DNA from 4 places in the Streptomyces sp. NPDC007863 genome. Region 2 is predicted to be linked to each of the others. Evidence: riboswitches for the same ligand, from Rfam matches in the RefSeq annotation. Region 2 holds a riboswitch; each other region holds the start of a gene.

Region 1 (4,962 bases), on a different contig from region 2:
CGCGGGAAGCGTCGGCGACGGGCCCGTACCCGCCTTGTTCAGCTGGGAGTTCGCCGCCGATCCGTACCCGGCGTACGCCTGGCTGCGGGAGCACGCGCCCGTGCGGCGGACCACCCTGCCGAGCGGGGTCGAGGCCTGGCTGGTGACGCGGTACGCGGACGCCCGGCAGGCGCTCGCCGACCAGCGCCTGTCGAAGAACCCGGTGCACCACGCCGAGCCGGGCAAGACCGGCATTCCGGGCGAGCGCAGCGCCGGGCTCATGACCCATCTCCTCAACATCGACCCGCCGGACCACACCCGGCTGCGCCGGCTGGTGTCGAAGGCGTTCACCCCGCGCCGGGTCGCCGCCTTCGCGCCGCGCGTGCAGGAGCTCACCGACCGGCTCATCGACGACTTCGCGGCGCGGGGGAGCGCGGACCTCATCCACGAGTTCGCCTTCCCGCTGCCCATCTACGCCATCTGCGACATGCTCGGCGTGCCCGCCGAGGACCAGGACGACTTCCGGGACTGGGCCGGGATGATGATCCGGCACGGCGGCGGCCCGCGCGGCGGCGTCGCGCGGTCGGTGAAGAAGATCCGGGGGTACCTCGCCGAGCTGATCCACCGGAAGCGGGAAGGCCTGCGGCAGGACGGCGAGGACGACCTCATCTCCGGGCTCATCCGGGCCTCCGACCACGGCGACCACCTCACCGAGGCCGAGGCCGTCGCCATGTGCTTCGTCCTCCTCTTCGCCGGCTTCGAGACGACCATCAACCTCATCGGCAACGGCACCTACGCCCTGCTGCGGAACCCGGAGCAGCGCGCCCTCCTCCAGGCCTCGCTCGCCGCCGGAGAGACCGGTCTCCTGGAGACCGGCGTCGAGGAGCTGCTGCGCTACGACGGGCCGGTCGAGCTGGCGACCTGGCGGTACGCGACCACCGCCCTGACGATCGGCGGGCAGCCGATCCCGGCCGGCGATCCGGTCCTCGTCGTGCTCGCCGCCGCCGACCGCGACCCGGACCGCTTCGGCGACCCGGACACCCTCGACCTCGCCCGCAGGGACAACCAGCACCTCGGGTACGGCCACGGCATCCACTACTGCCTGGGCGCACCGCTCGCGCGCCTGGAGGGGCAGACCGCGCTCGCCACCCTCCTGACCCGCCTGCCGGACCTGCGACTTGGGGTCGATCCCGACGAACTGCGGTGGCGCGGCGGACTCATCATGAGGGGATTGCGCACGCTTCCGGTGGAGTTCACCCCTTCCGCACCCCCGCACGGCGGGTGACGGCGTGTCAGAAATGTGATCTTCGCGTGATCGCGAAGCCATCGACTTGTGACGGACGTTCGAATGCGGCTACGTTCGCGCCAACGTTCGGCCCCACCCCGGCCGTCCCAGGCGTACCCGCCGTCACCGCCGTCACGCGAAAGGCCCCGACATGCTTTCCGGAAACGGACGACACCGTCGACCCCGTCAGGCTCCCGCGCTCGTCGTCACCGCCGGAGTGACCGGATCCGCCCTGGCGCTGCCGCTGCTCGCCACCGGTTCCGCCTCCGCCGCCGACGCGTCCACCTGGGACCGGGTCGCCGCCTGCGAGTCCGGCGGCCAGTGGAGCGCCAACTTCGGCAACGGCGCCTACGGCGGCCTCCAGATGACGCAGGAGGCGTGGGAGCGGCACGGTGGCCTCGCGTACGCGCCCAGCCCCGACCTCGCCAGCCGCGCCCAGCAGATCGCCGTCGCCGACGCGGCGCTCTCCTCCGGCAGCACCGCCTGGGACACCTGCGCCCCCATCGCCGGCCTGAAGAACGACGGCAGGCCCACGGGCGTGCAGCCGGGCCCCGCCGTCCAGCAGGAGGACGAGGGCGGCGTGGCGCCGGAGTCCAACCGGACCGGCGGCGCGACCGTCTCCACCCCGCCCGCCGAGGCGGAGAAGGCGGCGGAGGCGACGGAGAAGGCCCCGGAGGCCGGGAAGAGCACCACCACCCCGGCGACGCCGGCCACCCCCGCCACGCCGACGACCCCCGCCACCCCCGCCACGCCCGCGACCCCGCCCGCCACCGGCGCGGTCACGGCGCCGCCCGCGAGCGCCACCCCGGAGACGCCCGACGGCACCGCGCCGACGGCCCCGGACGCCTCCACGGGCGCGCCGGGCACCCCGGGCACGCCGGAGACGCCCGGCACCCCGGGTACGACCCCGGGCGCCCCGGAGACCCCCCTGGCGCCCACCACGCCGGTGACCCCGGGCGCGGAGGGCGCGGCTGACGCGCCGTCGGCGACGCAGGGCACGGGCAAGCACCGGGGCGAGGCCGCCCCGGAGGAAGGCGACGTAACGGACACCGAGCAGGAATCCGGACGTCATGCCGCAGCTGCGGACAAGCTCACCTCAACCCCCGTCAACTCGGACGCAAGCGACGCATACACCGTGCGGCCGGGTGACAGCCTGTCGGAGATTGCTCAGGAGAACGATCTCGTCGGCGGCTGGGACGCCCTCTATGACGCCAACCGCCAGACGGTCGGGGCCGATCCGGACCTCATCCTCCCTGGTCAGAGCCTTGAGCTGAAGGCCGCCTCCGCGGAGAAGTGAGGCCGTTTCAGGGGCGTATGTCCGATTTTGGGAAAGTGAGACATGGGTCTCTTCGTCCCAACTGGCGTGTCACGTCCGCAAAGTTTGCTTCCGTCAGGCCTCACCTGCACAAACGAGGTCTGATGGAGTGCAAGTAGGGGCGTTTTGTCCGACGTAAGCCTCTTTGAACTTCGAGCACCTGTGTGTCTACGGTCGTCACCGCTCGCCACCGCGGGCCCCGTCGACCGAAACGCCGAGTCCTGCCGTCGGCCGCCGGGAATGTCGTCGCGAAAGCGCCGTAGGCAGGAGTGGGGGACCCAAGGTTCGTGCCGGTCCCGGCCGTCGAGTCAGACGGACGGAACGACCGGCTAGGGGTGAAGCCGCACGCAAGGACGTGCGGCCGGGCGAACTCTTCAAGCCCGAACCCGACAGCTCACCTCACAGGCGTCGGTGAAGAGGAAACTCCATGCTGTTCTCCGGCACGGGCAAGCGTCGTCGTCCCTCCAAGGCCACCCGCGTCGTCGCCCTCGTCGGCGTCACCGGCGCGGCCGTCGCCGCCCCGCTGATGGCCGCCGGCACCGCTTCGGCCGCCACCGCCTCCGAGTGGGACCGCGTCGCCCAGTGCGAGTCCGGCGGCAACTGGTCGATCAACACGGGCAACGGCTACTACGGCGGCCTCCAGTTCTCGGCCTCCACCTGGGCCGCGTACGGCGGCACCGCCTACGCCCCCAGCGCCAACCAGGCCAGCAAGTCGCAGCAGATCGCCGTCGCCGAGAAGGTCCTCGCGGGCCAGGGCAAGGGCGCCTGGCCGAGCTGTGGCGTGGGCCTCTCCTCCGCCTCCTACGACGGTGGCGCCGCCGAGGCCGCCGCCCCGCAGCAGAGCGCCCCGAAGCAGAGCACCCAGCAGAGCGCCCCGAAGCGCACCACCGAGCAGCCCGCCAACCGCAGCGAGCAGCGCCAGGCCCCGAAGGCCCAGGCCGCCCCGCAGGCCGCCGCCAAGAAGACCGTCACCACCCCGACCGGCAAGAAGGTCAAGAAGGGCGACGGCGAGTACAAGGTCGTGGCCGGCGACACCCTCAGCAAGATCGCCCAGGCGCAGGGCGTCGAGGGCGGCTGGGCGAAGCTCTTCGAGCTCAACGAGGACGTCGTCGAGAACGCCGACCTGATCTACCCGGGCCAGCAGCTCCACCTGAAGTGAGCCCCGGGGCACCGGTGAGTCCGGCGGCTCACCGGCGCCCGGCGACCCTCCCGCGGTGACCACCCCGGTCCCGAGCCCTCTTCCCCCGTGGCTCGGGACCGGGGTTCTGCCGTTACCGTCCAGTAGATTCCGGGTCTTTCGTCCCCGACTGGATGCTCTTGGGTCCTTTTTCGTCCCAGGGGACGGGCGGTCGGCTGGCCGGAGCGCCGGAGCCGGTTAGGCTCTTGTCGCAAGGCGAACGAGACCTTGCGACCCATGCGTCACACCTAGCGTCACATCCCAGAAGGAGATGCTCGTGCCGTCCATCGACGTCGTCGTAGCCCGGGAAATCCTGGACTCCCGAGGCAACCCCACGGTCGAGGTCGAGGTCGGCCTCGACGACGGCAGCACCGGCCGTGCTGCCGTGCCGTCCGGTGCCTCCACCGGTGCGTTCGAGGCCCTGGAGCTCCGCGACGGTGACCAGAACCGCTACCTCGGCAAGGGTGTCGAGAAGGCCGTCCTCGCCGTCATCGAGCAGATCGGCCCGGAGCTCGTCGGCTACGACGCCACCGAGCAGCGCCTGATCGACCAGGCCATGTTCGACCTGGACGCCACCTCGGACAAGTCGTCGCTCGGCGCCAACGCCATCCTCGGCGTCTCCCTCGCCGTCGCGCACGCCGCCTCCGAGGCCAGCGACCTCCCGCTCTTCCGCTACCTCGGCGGACCGAACGCGCACCTGCTGCCCGTTCCGATGATGAACATCCTCAACGGTGGGTCGCACGCCGACTCCAACGTCGACATCCAGGAGTTCATGATCGCCCCGATCGGCGCGGAGTCCTTCTCCGAGGCCCTGCGCTGGGGCACCGAGGTCTACCACACCCTCAAGTCCGTCCTGAAGACCAAGGGCCTCTCCACCGGCCTCGGCGACGAGGGCGGCTTCGCCCCGAACCTCGGCTCCAACCGTGAGGCGCTCGACCTCATCCTGGAGGCCATCAAGCAGGCCGGCTACGTGCCCGGCAAGGACGTCGCCCTCGCCCTGGACGTCGCCGCCTCCGAGTTCTACAAGGACGGCAAGTACCTCTTCGAGGGCAAGGAGCGCTCCGCCGCCGAGATGACGGAGTACTACGAGGAGCTCGTCTCCGCGTACCCGCTCGTCTCCATCGAGGACCCGCTGTTCGAGGACGACTGGGCCGGCTGGAACGTCATCACCGAGAAGCTCGGCGACAAGGTCCAGCTCGTCGGTGA
Region 2 (4,962 bases):
GCTGGAGCGTCGGCGCGGTCGCGCTCGTGGCGGGCTGGCTGGCCCGTACCCGCCCGCGCGGCACCCGGATCGCCGCCGTCTTCCCCGACGGCCCGCAGCGCTACTTCGACACCGTCTTCAACGACGCCTACTGCGCGGCCCACGGCCTCCTCGACGGACCCGTACGGGACGAACCCGCGCCCTATGAGGGCCCGGAGGGGATCGAGGGCTGGACCCGCAGGGTCCTGGACCGGAAGGCGGCCGCCCGATGAGCGCCACGACCGGCACCCCCGCCCCCACCGCTCCCCGCGGCGGGATCTGGAAGCGGAGCCGCGGCTTCGACCCGGCGGTCCGGCTGCTCTTCCTCAACCAGCTCACCATCAACCTCGGCTTCTACATGCTGATGCCCTACCTGGCCGCCCACCTGGCCGACGGGCTCGGTCTGGCGGCCTGGGCGGTCGGACTCGTCCTCGGCGTCCGGAACCTCTCCCAGCAGGGCATGTTCCTGGTCGGCGGGGCGCTCGCCGACCGGCTCGGCTTCAAGCCGCTCATCGTCGCCGGGTGCGCGCTGCGGACCGTCGGCTTCGGTGCGCTCGCCTTCGCGCAGTCGCTGCCCTTCCTCATCGCCGCCTCGCTCGCCACCGGCCTCGCGGGCGCGCTCTTCAACCCGGCCGTCCGGGCCTGCCTGGCGGCGGAGGCGGGGGAGGAGCGCAGGGTCGAGGCGTTCGCGCTGTTCAACGCCTACTACCAGGCAGGCATCCTGCTCGGCCCGCTCGTCGGGGTGGTGCTCACCGGGGTGTCGTTCCGGCTGACGTGCCTGGTCGCGGCGGTGCTCTTCCTGGGCCTGACCCTGGTGCAGCTGCGCCACCTGCCGGTCTCGGCGGGCGGCGGCCGGCCGGTCCCCGGGGACGGCGCGGAGGGCGGGGCCGAGGACGGGACCCGGGGGCAGTTCCGCACCGTCCTCGGGAACCGGACCTTCTGGCTCTTCTCGCTCGCCATGACCGGCTCGTACGTCCTCTCCTTCCAGGTCTACCTGGCGCTGCCGCTCGCGGCGAGCGGCCCGGGCGTGACGACCGCGCTCTTCGTGGTCTCCGCGCTCGTCGCGCTCGCCGGGCAGCTGCGGATCACCGCCTGGTGCGCGGCCCGGCTCACCCGCGAGCGGAGCCTCGTCCTCGGACTCGCCCTGATGGGCGGCGCCTTCCTGCTGCCGGCGCTGCTCGGCCGGGGCGTGCCCGCGCTGCTGCTGTGCGCGGCGGTCCTCGCGGTGGCGAACGCGGTGCTCTACCCGTACGAGATGGACACCGTCGTCGCCCTCTCCCGGGGCCGCTGGGTGGCCACCCACTACGGGCTCTACAACACCGTGTGCGGGGTCGGCATCACCCTCGGGAACCTCGGTACGGGCGTGCTGCTCGACGTCACGGGGTGGACGGCGGTCCCCTGGCTGGCCCTGTGCGCGGTCGGCCTGGGGTGCGCGGCGGCGGTCGGCCTGCTCGGGAGGGGCGGCCGGCTGCGGACGGAGGGACAGGGGAAGCCCTAGGGGGGCGTCTCGGGGTACGCCGGTCGGACCCCCGCCGGTCGCCGCGCGGCGGCGGGGCGGGGAGGCTTGAGGGGTGTGCGGCCGCGGGTCCCGGCCCCGGCCCGCACGGCCCGGTGGCGGGCCCCGACCGGTCAGGAGTTCTCAGGTGGCGCACCCTCGGGGCGAGGAGCCCGGCGGCCGTATCGCCGGGACCGGTGCGCCCCGGGGCCCCTACGGGGGCGAGGCGCGGCCGCCCGTCGCCTTCGGGGCGACCCGGAGGTTCCTGCGGGCGCTGCCGCCGCTGATCATCGTCGGCGGGGTGGCCTTCGACCTGTCCACCCCGCCCTCGTACACGGCGGCGCCGCTCTTCTCCGCCGCGCCGCTGGTCGCCGCGCCGTTCTTCTCCCGGCTCACGACCCTGCTGACCGGGCTCGCCGCGATCCTCGCCTCGGTCGGGCTGCACGCGTACAACGACACGCTCTCCGACGTGCCCTCGCTCACCGAGACCCTCACCGTGGTGACCGTCTCCGCGCTGGCGATGGTGATCAACCTGGTGGTGCGGCGCAGCGGCGAGCGGCTGGCGTCGGCGCGGGTGATCGCGGAGGCGGCGCAGCGGGCGGTGCTGCCGATGCCGGCGGAGCGGATCGCGGGGCTCCAGTGCGCGGCGCGGTACGAGGCGGCGCAGGCGGACGCGTTCATCGGCGGCGACCTCTTCGCCGTGCAGGACACCCCGCACGGGGTGCGGCTCGTGGTCGGGGACGTGCGGGGCAAGGGGATGGACGCGGTGGAGGCGGTGGCCGTGGTGATCGGCGCCTTCCGGGAGGCGGCCGAGCAGGAGGCGGCCCTGGAGGGGGTGGCGGCGCGGCTCGAACGGGCGCTGACCCGGGAGGGGACGCGGCGCGAGGGCCTCGACGCCTTCGAGGGGTTCACCACGGCGGTGCTCGCCGAGATCCCGCGCGAGGGCGGGGTCGTACGGATCGTGAACCGGGGGCATCCGCCGCCGCTGCTGCTGTACGGGGACGGGCGCCTGGAGCCGCTGGAGCCGGCCGAGGCGGCGCTGCCGCTCGGGATGGGGGAGCTGGCGGTGGGGCCGGACCGGGCCGACGAGTGGCCGTACCCGCCGGGCACGACGCTGCTGTTCCACACGGACGGGCTGTCGGAGGCGCGGGACGCGCAGGGGGTCTTCTACGATCCGGCGGCGCGGCTCGCGGGGGCGGTCTTCCCGGGGCCCGAAGAGCTCCTCGACGCGCTCGTGGACGACGTGCGGCGGCACACCGGCGGGCGCTCGACGGACGACATGGCGCTGCTCGCGGTGACCCGGCCGGCGGCGGGCGCGCCGGAGCGGCGGCGGACGATGCCGGTGGTGCCGCCGGGACCGGCGCCCCGCTGACCCGCGTGTCACCGTCCGTGGTCAGCAGGTGCCTCAGAGATAACAATTGACACAACGTCAGATTTCAAGGGTTTGGCAAGGCCTCACTGAAGGGCGCTCAACTCGGGCGATTCCCTGCCAATTCAATGAATGATCAAGGGGAACGGCTTGGAATAGGAGTGCCGTGTCTATTAACGTTCGATAACGCAGCGCGGTCGTCCCAGCCGTCGCAAGAGACGGCTCCGTGCGCACGTGCCGAATCCCGTAAGGGAACCGGGGAACCAACCCTTGGGGTGAATCGGGCCCCTCGCACCTCCCCCGTGCGAAGAGCCCGTAGGAGACCTTCCTGCTCCGAACCCGTCAGCTAACCCGGTAGGCGAGAAGGAAGGAAAGGAGCGCGCCTCCGTGGCGTCCAACACCCCCGTACCCGAAGCCCCCTTCGAACCCTTCGGCGGCCCGGGTGCCGTCGGCGCGGACGACCCGGACGGCTTCGCGCCCGGCGCGTACGAGACGGCCTCCTTCACCCCCGCCCCCGGCGAGTGGAACCCGACCGAGGGCTCCCTGCGCGCCGAGAGCCGCTCCGGCGGCCGGCACCGGGTCGTGAAGCAGCGGTCCAACTTCGCCCGCTCCTCCACCGTCCTGGGCGTCGGCGTCATCGCCGCCGTCGGCGCGGGCGGCCTCGCCACCGCGCAGGAGAAGGCCCCCGTCGCCATCTCCCTCCCCGACCTGCCCGACCTGGGCCTGCCGGACGCCCACGACCTTCCCGGCGTCGGCGACCTCCTGCCCGGCGGCGAGGAGGAGAAGACCGCCCCGGTCCGCGAGTCCGCGCCGGCCCCGGCCGGCGGCGTCGCCGCGAAGCCGCTCACCTCGGTCACGTACACCGCCCCGGCCGACACCACCGCCGGCACCGAGGCCGAAGAGCGCACCGCCACCACCGCCGACGCCGGCGAGGCCCTGCGCGCCCGCATCCTCCAGCAGGCCGAACAGCAGCAGCAGGCCGCCCTCGACGCCGAGAAGCTCGCCGCCGAGAAGGCCGCCGCGGAGAAGGCCGCCGCCGACGCCCAGGCCCAGGCCGAGGCCGCCGCGAAGGCCGAGGCCGACCGCATCGCCGCCGAGAAGGCCAAGGCGGAGGCGGAGCGGCTCGCCGCGGAGAAGGCCGAGGCCGAGCGCATCGCCGCCGAGAAGGCGGAGGCCGAGCGGCTCGCCCAGCTGGCCGCCAGCTACTCCATGCCGCTCTCCTCCTACACGCTCACCTCCACCTACATGCAGTCCGGCTCGATGTGGTCCTCCGGCTACCACACCGGCCTCGACTTCGCCGCCCCCACCGGCACCCCGCTCAAGGCGGTGCACGGCGGCACCATCAAGTCGGCCGGCTGGTCCGGCTCGTACGGCTACCGGATCGTCCTGGAGCTGGAGGACGGCACCGAGGTCTGGTACTGCCACCTCTCCTCGATGACCGTGGCCGCCGGCCAGACCGTCACCACCGGCGAGACCATCGGCCGCGTCGGCGCCACCGGCAACGTCACGGGTCCCCACCTCCACATGGAGGTTCACACCCCCGACGGTTCGGGCATCGACCCGGCGGAGTGGCTGCGCTCCAAGGGCCTGTCGGTCTGACCCCGACGCGTGAGCGTTCCGGCCGGGGTTCAGGCTCCTCGACCGGAATACGCCCGGCGGCGCAGGGGGTTGAGTACGTCATGTCCTCACCCCTGCGCCCGCTGGGCACCTCCGACCTGAACGTCTTCCCGCTCGCCCTCGGCGGCAACGTCTTCGGGTGGAGCGCCGACGAGGAGCGCTCCTTCGCCGTCCTCGACGCCTACGCCGCCGCGGGCGGCAACTTCCTGGACACCGCCGACGTCTACTCCGAGTGGGTCGAGGGCAACGAGGGCGGGGAGTCCGAGACCATCATCGGCCGCTGGATGGCCGCCCGCGGCAACCGCTCCGACATCGTCGTCGCCACCAAGGTCGGCCACCACTCCCGCCTCAAGGGCCTGGCCGCCACCACCATCAAGGCCGGCGCGGAGGAGTCCCTGCGCCGCCTCGGCACCGACCACATCGACCTCTACTACACGCACTTCGACGACGAGTCCGTGCCGGT
Region 3 (4,962 bases), on a different contig from region 2:
ACCGATGACCGACGCCGCCACGTCCCTGACCAGCATGGAGTTCCACCCGCAGCCGAAGGCCGGCACGGCCAGGCCCTGGGCCTTCCCGGCCCCCGAGCGCGGCGCGCTCGACAACGGCCTGACGGTGCTCCGCTGCCACCGCCCCGGCCAGCAGGTCGTGGCCGTCGAGATCTTCCTCGACGCGCCGCTGGACGCCGAGCCCGAGGGCCTCGACGGCGTCGCCACGATCATGGCGCGCGCCCTCTCCGAGGGGACCACCGAGCGCGGCGCCGAGGAGTTCGCGGCCGAGCTGGAGCGCTGTGGCGCCACGCTCGACGCGCACGCGGACCACCCCGGCGTCCGGGTCTCCCTGGAGGTCCCGGTCTCCCGGCTCACCAAGGCGCTCGGTCTGGTCGCCGAGGCGCTGATCTCCCCGGCCTTCGACCCCGACGAGGTCAAGCGCCTGGTGGACAACCGGCTCGACGAGATCCCGCACGAGGCCGCCAACCCGAGCCGCCGGGCAGCGAAGCAGCTCTACAAGGAGCTCTTCCCGGCCACGACCCGGATGTCCCGGCCCCGCCAGGGCACCGAGGAGACGGTGAAGGCCATCGACGCCGCCGCCGTCCGCGCCTTCTACGACGCGCACCTGCGGCCCGCCGCCGCCACCGCGGTCGTCGTCGGCGACCTCACCGGCGTCGACCTCGACAAGGTGCTCGCCGAGACCCTGGGCGGCTGGACCGGCAAGCCGGCCGCGCCTCGTCCGATGGCGCCGATCACCGCCGACGACACCGGACGGGTCGTCATCGTCGACCGCCCCGGGGCGGTCCAGACCCAGCTGCTGATCGGCCGGATCGGCCCGGACCGCCACGACTCCGTGTGGGCCGCGCAGGTCCTCGGCGTCTACTGCCTCGGCGGCACCCTGACGTCCCGTCTGGACGCCGTCCTGCGCGAGGAGAAGGGGTACACGTACGGCGTGCGCGCCTTCGGGCAGGTGCTCCGCTCGGACGGCGAGGGGCACGGCGCCTCGATGCTCGCGATCAGCGGCTCGGTCGACACCCCCAACACCGGTCCGGCCCTCGGCGACCTGTGGCAGGTGCTCCGCACCCTGGCGGAGGGCGGTCTGACCGACGCCGAGCGGGACGTGGCGGTGCAGAACCTGGTGGGCGTGGCCCCGCTCAAGTACGAGACGGCCGCGTCGGTCGCCGCGACCCTCTCCGACCAGGTGGAGCAGCACCTCCCGGACGACTACCAGGCCCGGCTGTACGCGCGGCTCGCCGAGACCGGCACGGTCGAGGCCACGGCCGCCGTCGTCAGCGCCTTCCCGGTGGACCGGCTCGTCACGGTCCTGGTGGGCGACGCGTCGCAGATCGAGGAGCCCGTGCGGGCCCTCGGCATCGGCGACGTGACCGTGGTGAGCTGACCCGTGGTGAGCTGACCCTGGGGTGAGTCGACCCGTGGTGAGTTGACCGGTCGTCAACCCCGGGCGGAGGTCTCCGGCGCGTAGAAGCGCCGGAGACCTCCGCTTTGTCCGTTACGGCGTCAAAGATGATTGTATGCCCTGTGGCATGTCTTACAAATGAGCGTGTCTGTTTGGCGATCGACATCCGTCCGGCCTAGCGTCGATCCGTCTGTCCGACCCGACGTACGCGCCGCACCCGCGGCAACCGGACAGACATCGCCGAGTCCCCGTCAGGCGCGAGCCTGGGGAGCCGGGGACCCACGCAGTCCCTGGGGTGAATCGGACGCCTTCGCCACGCGGAGGGGCCCGTAGGAGACCTTCCTGCTCCGAACCCGTCAGCTAACCCGGTAGGCGAGAAGGAAGGAAAGGAACCGTCTTGGCGTTCACCCGTGCCACCGGGAAGCATCGTGGTGCGAGCCGACTGGCTCGCCGCAGCGCCGGCATCGCCGGCGTGGCCGCCCTCGCGACCACCGGCGTCGTCGGCACCCTGGCCTCCCCGGCGCTCGCCGCCGACACGGACGACCGTTCCCCCGAGGACACCGGCCTCACCCAGGTGATCGCCGACGAGTCCATCGCCGACCAGGTCAGCGCGCAGGCCGCCGCCCAGGAGCGCGAGGCCACCGAGGCCGAGGCCCGGGCCAAGGCGCGCGCCGAGGCGAAGCGCAAGGCCGAGGCCCGCGCCCAGGAGATCCGCGAGGCCAAGGAGCGCGCCGCCCGTGAGGCCGAGCGCCGCCGGCTCGCCTCCTTCAACCTCCCGGTCGCCGGCTCGTACGTCTCCACCGGCTACAAGACCGGCGGCTCGCTCTGGTCCTCCGGCAGCCACTCCGGCGTCGACTTCCACGCCTCCTACGGCAGCTCGGTCGTCTCCGTCGGCTCCGGCACCGTCGTCGAGGCCGGCTGGGGCGGCGCGTACGGCAACAACATCGTGATCCGGATGAACGACGGCACGTACACCCAGTACGGCCACCTGTCGTCCATCGGCGTCTACGTCGGCCAGAGCGTCGAGCCCGGCCAGCAGATAGGCGTCTCCGGCTCGACCGGCAACTCCACCGGCCCGCACCTCCACTTCGAGGCCCGGACCACCGCCGAGTACGGCTCCGACATCAACCCCGTCGCGTACCTCCGCGCCCGCGGCGTCAGCCTCTGACGCTTCGCGGCCCCCGCTGCACCGAAAGCCCCGGCTCCCGCGAGCCGGGGCCTTTTCGCGCCCTGCCGGGCGCTGCGGAGCTCCGGATCCGGAGGGATTCCGCCGCGAACCGGACGAATTCCGAGGGGGCATCGGAATTTCCGGCGCCCTGCAATAGAGTCGCGTGAACGGCGCTGCTCGAATTCGGTGCGCGCGGAGCGAATACGGAGGTCGGACATGCGGGTTCCCGCGCAATCGGTATGCACGGCGATCCGGGACGACATCGTCTCGGGGATCTTCGAGCGCGGCAGCCGGCTGACCGAGGAACAGCTCGCCCGCCGTTACGGCGTCTCCCGCGTCCCGGTCCGCGAGGCGCTGCGCACCCTGGAGTCCGAGGGCTTCGTCGTCAGCCGCCGGCACGCGGGCGCCCATGTCGCCGAGCCCACCGACCAGGAGGCCTCCGACCTCCTCGACGTACGGGCGCTGCTCGAACCGCTCGCCGCCGCCCGGGCCGCCCAGCGGCGCACCGACGCCCACCTCAAGGTGCTGCGGGGCCTGGTCAGGCTGGGGCAGGAGCGGGCGCGGCGGGGGCAGGGCGAGGATCTGCGGGCGCTCGGCGGCTGGTTCCACGAGACGCTCGCCCAGGCCTCGGGCTCCCCGGCGCTCGCCGCGCTCCTCACCCAGCTGCGCCACAAGATCGCCTGGATGTACGCGGTGGACCAGCCGGACCGGCCCGTCGAGGCCTGGGCCGAGCACGGGGCGATCGTCGACGCCATCGCCCGCGGGGACGCCGAGCGGGCCCGCGGGCTCACCGCGCAGCACGCCGAGCACACGCTTCCGCTGCACCGGCTGAAAAGGCCCGAGCGGGGCCGTGTGAGGGTTTCGCAACATGCCGTCAACACGGCGAGCGTCCGGAATTAACACGGACGCCGTATACAAAGAATAGCAATTCCAGGGCTTCTTTCGGGCTGCCCGGAAACTCTCCGAAAAGGCAATTCTCTGACCCCGGAAATACCGGACGGCCGCGTCCGCCGGGAATTTCCGGGGACGCGGCCGTCGGGAAGAGCTGTGGATCGACCCGCCGGGTCAGACCGTCTCGGGGAGCTCGTCGAGGCCCTCGGCGACGAGCTTGGCGAGGCGCTCCAGCGCGGCCTCGGCACCCTCGGCGTCCGAGGCGAGCACGATCTCCTCGCCGCCCTGCGCGCCCAGGCCGAGGACCGCGAGCATCGACGCGGCGTTGACCGGGTTGCCGTCGGCCTTGGCGATGGTCACCGGGACACCGGAGGCCGTGGCGGCACGGACGAAGATGGAGGCGGGGCGGGCGTGCAGGCCCTCGGCCCAGCCGACGTTGACGCGGCGCTCAGCCATGGTGTTGCCCTTCAGGTCTTCAGCGGTTGTCTAGACCAGTCTCTCACGGGATGCGGCGTGCTCCTGCCGACCTGGGTCCCGCATCCGTGCGACGTTCGGCCCTCCTACCTTGCACGGGGCCGGGAGGCCGCGCGAGCCGTGTACCGCCAGGGAGTGGGCGCGCGGACGGTGCCGGTGCCGGACCCCGGCCGTAGGCTTTGCCCATGCGCAGCGCGTCGGAGCAGACGGACGGACCGGGCGGGGCCGGAGGCGGTACCGAGGCCGGGGCCGCGGGCGGGGCGGCGGCCGGCCGGCCGGAGCCGGAGGGGCACGCCTACCCCGACCACTGGGAGGCCGACGTCGTGCTCCGGGACGGCGGCACCGCGCGCATCCGGCCCATCACCGCCGACGACGCCGACCGGCTCGTCAGCTTCTACGAGCAGGTCTCGGACGAGTCGAAGTACTACCGCTTCTTCGCCCCCTACCCCCGGCTCTCCGCCAAGGACGTCCACCGCTTCACCCACCACGACTTCGTCGACCGGGTCGGCCTCGCCGCCACCGTCGGCGGCGAGTTCATCGCCACCGTCCGCTACGACCGGATCAACGACCTCGGCCGCCCCGCCTCCTTCCCCGCCGACGAGGCCGAGGTCGCCTTCCTCGTCCAGGACGCCCACCAGGGCCGCGGCGTCGCCTCCGCCCTCCTCGAACACATCGCGGCCGTCGCCCGCGAGCGCGGCATCCGCCGCTTCGCCGCCGAGGTGCTCCCCGCCAACACCAAGATGATCAAGGTGTTCACGGACGCCGGCTACACCCAGAAGCGCAGCTTCGAGGACGGCTCCGTCCGCCTCCACCTCGACCTCGAACCGACCGACCGCTCCCTCGCCGTCCAGCGCGCCCGCGAACAGCGCGCCGAGGCCCGGTCCGTCCAGCGGCTCCTCGCCCCCCGCTCGGTCGCCGTCGTCGGCGCCGGCCGGACCCCCGGCGGGGTCGGCAGGACCGTGCTGCGGAACGTCCTCGCGGGCGGCTTCACCGGGCAGGTGTACGCGGTCAA
Region 4 (4,962 bases), on a different contig from region 2:
CTCGGTGAAGCTGTCACCGATCGCCGCGTACGACCCGAATCCCCCGACCGCCCCGAACACGTTCTCTTCTGTTGCTCTCGAATCGTCTGCCACGACAGCACATCCTTCCTTTAGGGATGTGACCTACGCGACCGTAAGGAGGGGTTGACGGCGGGTGATATATGCCACCGATAAAGAATTTGCCAAGCCCGGAATAGGGCGAAGGCCCGGCACGCGGGTGCCGGGCCTTCGCCGTGTCCGTCGGTCCGGACGGGTCAGATGGAGACCCCGTGCTGGCGCAGGTAGGCCAGCGGGTCGATGTCCGCGCCGTAGCTCGGCGAGGTGCGGATCTCGAAGTGCAGGTGCGGGCCGGTCGAGTTGCCGGTGGAGCCGGAGAGACCGATCTGCTGGCCGCCGCTCACCGACTGGCCGGCGGAGACGGCCAGGGAGGAGAGGTGGGCGTACTGCGAGTAGTTGCCGTCGGCGTGCTTGATGACGACCTCGTTGCCGTAGGCGCCGCTCCAGCCGGCGGAGACGACCGTGCCGGCGCCGACGGCGCGGACGGTGGTGCCGGAGGAGGCGATGAAGTCGGCACCGGTGTGGTAGCCGGAGGACCACATGGAGCCGGAGGCGCGGTACGGGGTGGAGACGCCGCCGGAGACGGGGGCGACCCAGCCGGACGCGGCCGGGGCGGCGGCGGCCGGGGCCGCGGCGCGCTCGGCGGAGCGGGAGGCGCGGGTCTGCTCGGTGACCTTCGCCGTGGCCTTCGGGGCGGCCTTGACGGTGGCCTTCGGGGCGGCCTTCGGCGCGGCGGCGGGCTTCGGGGCGGCGGCCTTGGCGGGGTTCTTGGCGCCGAGGGTGAGCTTCATGCCCGGGAGGATCAGCGAGGGGTTCTCGCCGACGACCTGGCGGTTGTCGGCGTAGAGCTGCTTCCAGCCGCCGGCGACGTCGTGGTCGGCGGCGATCTTGGACAGGTAGTCGCCGGCGACGACGGAGTACGTGGTCGGGGCGGCGGCCTTGGCGGCCGGGGCGGCCTGGACCTGGGCCTGCGCGGCGGCGATCACGGTGCCGGAGACGGCGGCCGGGGCGGCCTGCTCGGCGGCGTGGGCGCCGGTGGCGCCGATCAGCGGCAGCGCGACGACGGCGCCACCGGTGCCGGCGGCGACGAGGCCACGGGTGATCAGGGTGGACTTCTGGCGGCGGTGCTTACCCTTCGCGGGCATGGCGAATTCCTCTCCGGCGCCTGCGAGGTGAGCTGTCGGGTTCGGACTGGAGATGTCCGGCCGCGGTTCTCACGCGGCTTCACCCCTAGCCGTCCTGCATCGCGGGACCGGCGTACTTCCTTGGGTCCCCCGCTCCTGCCACGCGTGGACGGGTGTGAATTCCGGACGGTGGCAGGATTCGGCGGTCCGACCGGATTGACGGCGACGCTAGACGAGTGGGGTCGGCGCGAACAAGCCACGGAATTCGGCGGGCATTCCGGGACGATCTTCGGGCCCGGAATTCCGGTCACCCTCCGTGGATGACGGTCCCTCGATTCCCTTTTCGGGGAGGGTGGTTGGACCGGGCGGTCGGCCACGATCCGTCACCTTTATGACCCTGCTCACGCGCCGAATTCCATCTCCCCCTCAACCAGGGCGCGTTACCCCAAGACCTTCCAATACGGACAGATCGCCCATTACCGGCCAGGGGGGTGCGCCACGCCGCGCTCGACGGGATGATTGCGGGGGGAACCGATCTCGTACGGGCCCCGTGAACGCCTACCACCAGGAGCATCCGTGACGCAGCAGCTGCCGCAGGTCCAGCCCCTCGAACCCGGCGAGCCCGAGCTCGCGGCGGTCCGCAACTTCCGGGACGTGGCCGGCCTGCCGACCGCCGACGGACGCGCGGTCCGGCCCGGCACCCTCTTCCGCAGCGGCCACCTCGCCGACGCCACCGAGTCCGACGCGGCCTTCCTCTCCGGCCTCGGCCTGCACACGATCTTCGACTTCCGCAACGAGGCCGACGCCAAGGTGGAGGGCCCGGACGTGGAGCTCCCGGGCGTGCGGAACGTGAACATACCCCTGAGCGACCCGGCCGACGGCAAGGAGTTCTGGCGGATGGTCCGCGAGGGCGACCTCGACACGCTGCGGGACCTGCTCGGCGACGGCAAGGCGGCGGACCGGATGACCTCCGCGTACCGCCGGATGATCGTGGAACGGACCCCCGAGCACAGCCGGATCCTGCACTCCCTCGCCGAGGAGGCCGTCCCGGCCCTGATGCACTGCGCGGCCGGCAAGGACCGCGCCGGGCTCTCGATCGCGATCACCCTGCTCGCCCTCGGCGTGGAGCGCGAGGCCATCGAGGCGGACTACGTGAAGTCCGGCGCCCCGCACCGCCGCTACAAGGTGCGCCGCAGCTCCACCGCCCGGGACGCGATGGCGCCCGAGGTGATGGAGCTGCTGAGCCCGCTCTTCGACGCGCGGGTGGAGTACCTGCGGGCGGCCTTCGAGACCATCGACGCGACCTGGGGTTCCGTGGACGCCTACCTCGCGGACGGCCTGAAGCTGGCGCCGGAGACCCGCGAGCGGCTGCGCGAGCGGTTCCTCACGGAGGCGTGAGGCCGCGGGCCCTCCCGTCCGGTCACTGGTTCTGCCCGCCCAGCATGAAGAGCAGGTAGAGGAAGCCGGCGAAGAGGTGACCGGCGATCAGGTAGGCGAAGAGGCGGAGCACCAGCCCCTTGGGGAACTTCCCCTCGCCGCGCTCCTCACCGGTGACCGGGGCGGAATTCACTGACTTGTCGGACATGTCGACCAGCCTTTCGGGCTCAGCGGGAGTGCGGGGTGCCGCCGCCCAGGCACAGCTCGGCGGCGGGGCTCTGCAGGAGCGTGTGGACGAAGAGCACCTCGGCGCCGGCACGGCCGGCCGCGCCGATCCGGTGCGGGGTGAGCGAGTCGAAGTGCGCGCTGTCCCCGGGGCCGAGCAGGTGCACGGCGTCGCCGAGCGCGAGCCGGACCTGCCCTTCGAGCACGTGCAGCCACTCCTCGCCGGGGTGGACGCGCACGATGTCGGCCCGGGTGGCGTAGGGCACGTGGACGCGCAGGCACTGCATGGCCCGGCCCGCGCCGCCCGCCTGCCGGTAGATCCAGCCGTCGGCCTCGACCGGTTCGGAGCGGTCGGCGCGGATCACCGGGTCGCGTTCGGGCGGGGTCTCGCCCAGAAGCTCGGCGACCGTCGTACCGTAGATACGGGCGAGGGCGAGGAGCATCGGCAGCGAGGGCTGCCGGTTCCCGGTCTCCAGCCGCGAGAGGTGCGCCGGGGAGAGCCCGGCGCGCTGGGCGGCCGCCTCCAGGGTGAGCCCCCGGCGCCGGCGCAGCGCCCGCAGCTGCGGGGCGACGTCGGGCACGAGCTCGGGGGCGGCGGTTTCCGGGGCGGAGCCCCGGGGGACGTGGTCCATGCGTCCATTCCGCCAGGAACATGCCTCTGAGGCAACTTTCTTGCCTCAGAGGCAAAAATCCGTGGGAAGCCCGGCTCAGCGCTGCGCGACCGCCTGCCTGACCAGCGTCTTCCCGAAGTCCCACAGCAGACCGCCGCCGCCGTGGGCGTCCTCCATGACCGCCGTGAAGGCGGTGACGAAGCGGTCCACGTCCGCCTCGTCGATCACCAGCGGCGGGATCAGCTTGATCACCTCCAGGTGGTCCCCGGAGACCTGGGTGAGGATCCGGTGCCGCTGGAGCAGCGGGACCACCACCATCTGCGCGAAGAGCCCCTTGCGGGCCGTCTGGAGCATCGCCCACCGGCCGCGCAGCGCCAGCGAGCTCGGCCGCCCGAACTCGATGCCGATCATCAGCCCCCTGCCCCGGACCGCGTGCAGCAGCTCGTAGCGGGGCACGAGCTCCTCCAGGCGGTCCTTCAGGAGGCCGCCGACCCGCCGCACGTGCGCCACCGTCCCCTCGGACTCCATCACCGAGAGGACCGCGAGCCCGGCGGCCATCGCCTGGGCGTTGGAGCCGAAGCTCGCCGAGTGGACCAGGACCCGGTCCATGGACGAGTAGACCTTCTTGAAGATCCAGTCCTTGCCGAGGGTGGCGCCGACCGGCACGTATCCGCCGGAGAGCGCCTTCGCCACGCACACCAGGTCCGGCTCGACGCCGTCCTCGTGCTGGTACGCGTAGAAGTCGCCGGTCCTGCCGAGGCCGGTCTGCACCTCGTCGGCGATCAGCAGCGCCCCGTGCCGGCGGAGCAGCTCCTGGGCCGCGGCGAGGAAGCCGGGCGGTGCCTCGTGGACGCCCTTGCCCTGGATCGGCTCGACCACGAAGCCGGCCACGTCCCCCTTGCGGAGCTCGCGCTCCAGGGCGCCGAGGTCGCCGAGGGCGATCGCCGTGTCCGGGAGCAGCGGGTCGAAACCGGCCCGGAAGCCCTGCTCGCCGTTGACGGACAGGGCGCCGGTGGTGAGGCCGTGGAAGGCGTGGTCGCAGTAGACGATCCTCGGCCGGCCGGTGGCGTACCGGGCGAACTTCAGGGCGGTCTCGACGGCCTCGGTGCCGCTGTTGCCGAAGAAGACCCGGTCGAGGTGGGGGCTGTGGGCGAGCAGCCGCTCGGCGAGGAGTCCGGGCAGCGGCGGGCAGTCGAAGCGGGTGAGGTCGGGGAGGTCCGCGTCGAGGACGTCGTGCAGGGCCTTGCGGACGACGGGGTGGTGCCGGCCGAGGCCCATGACGCCGAAGCCGGCGAGCATGTCGAGGTGGTCGTTGCCCTCGGCGTCCCAGAAGTGGGCGCCGGCGGCCCGTTCGTAGACCTTGTCGAAGCCGATGGTGTGCAGCATCCGCGGCAGCTGCGGGTTGAGGTACCGGGCGTGCAGTCCGTACCGCTCGCCGCCGCGTTCGGCGAGCAGCGCCCGCAGGTCGAACCCGTCGCTCATGGCCCGCCCCTCAGCTCCCCTGGACGGTCTCGCGGACCGCGCGCAGCGACTCCTTGAGGGAGCCCATGGTGGCGAGCACGGCGGTG

What was found. Region 2 has a riboswitch for cyclic di-AMP ahead of ABZ621_RS15775 (M23 family metallopeptidase). Riboswitches for the same ligand answer to the same signal wherever they lie in the genome.
Positions count from the first base shown of each region.
Region 1: linked by a shared signal. The riboswitch ahead of ABZ621_RS23865 (transglycosylase family protein) and the one ahead of ABZ621_RS15775 (M23 family metallopeptidase) in region 2 are both predicted to bind cyclic di-AMP.
Region 3: linked by a shared signal. The riboswitch ahead of ABZ621_RS25780 (M23 family metallopeptidase) and the one ahead of ABZ621_RS15775 (M23 family metallopeptidase) in region 2 are both predicted to bind cyclic di-AMP.
Region 4: linked by a shared signal. The riboswitch ahead of ABZ621_RS29030 (LysM peptidoglycan-binding domain-containing M23 family metallopeptidase) and the one ahead of ABZ621_RS15775 (M23 family metallopeptidase) in region 2 are both predicted to bind cyclic di-AMP.

Region 1 is NZ_JBEYEI010000015.1:172,886-177,847, forward strand. Features, by position in the region: gene ABZ621_RS23855 (cytochrome P450) at 35-1,264, shown strand; gene ABZ621_RS23860 (transglycosylase family protein) at 1,482-2,561, shown strand; cyclic di-AMP (ydaO/yuaA leader) riboswitch at 2,825-3,002, shown strand; gene ABZ621_RS23865 (transglycosylase family protein) at 3,007-3,738, shown strand; gene eno (phosphopyruvate hydratase) at 4,028-4,962, shown strand, end outside.
Region 2 is NZ_JBEYEI010000008.1:293,305-298,266, forward strand. Features, by position in the region: gene ABZ621_RS15760 (PLP-dependent cysteine synthase family protein) at 1-251, shown strand, start outside; gene ABZ621_RS15765 (MFS transporter) at 248-1,516, shown strand; gene ABZ621_RS15770 (PP2C family protein-serine/threonine phosphatase) at 1,779-2,885, shown strand; cyclic di-AMP (ydaO/yuaA leader) riboswitch at 3,108-3,258, shown strand; gene ABZ621_RS15775 (M23 family metallopeptidase) at 3,270-4,481, shown strand; gene ABZ621_RS15780 (aldo/keto reductase) at 4,562-4,962, shown strand, end outside.
Region 3 is NZ_JBEYEI010000017.1:116,744-121,705, forward strand. Features, by position in the region: gene ABZ621_RS25770 (pitrilysin family protein) at 1-8, shown strand, start outside; gene ABZ621_RS25775 (pitrilysin family protein) at 5-1,399, shown strand; cyclic di-AMP (ydaO/yuaA leader) riboswitch at 1,646-1,806, shown strand; gene ABZ621_RS25780 (M23 family metallopeptidase) at 1,815-2,585, shown strand; gene ABZ621_RS25785 (GntR family transcriptional regulator) at 2,802-3,485, shown strand; gene ABZ621_RS25790 (HPr family phosphocarrier protein) at 3,651-3,932, opposite strand; gene ABZ621_RS25795 (GNAT family N-acetyltransferase) at 4,136-4,962, shown strand, end outside.
Region 4 is NZ_JBEYEI010000020.1:178,749-183,710, reverse strand. Features, by position in the region: gene ABZ621_RS29035 (SGNH/GDSL hydrolase family protein) at 1-93, opposite strand, end outside; gene ABZ621_RS29030 (LysM peptidoglycan-binding domain-containing M23 family metallopeptidase) at 255-1,202, opposite strand; cyclic di-AMP (ydaO/yuaA leader) riboswitch at 1,207-1,363, opposite strand; gene ABZ621_RS29025 (tyrosine-protein phosphatase) at 1,758-2,579, shown strand; gene ABZ621_RS29020 (DUF6126 family protein) at 2,602-2,766, opposite strand; gene ABZ621_RS29015 (helix-turn-helix domain-containing protein) at 2,786-3,415, opposite strand; gene ABZ621_RS29010 (aspartate aminotransferase family protein) at 3,491-4,876, opposite strand; gene hpnH (adenosyl-hopene transferase HpnH) at 4,887-4,962, opposite strand, start outside.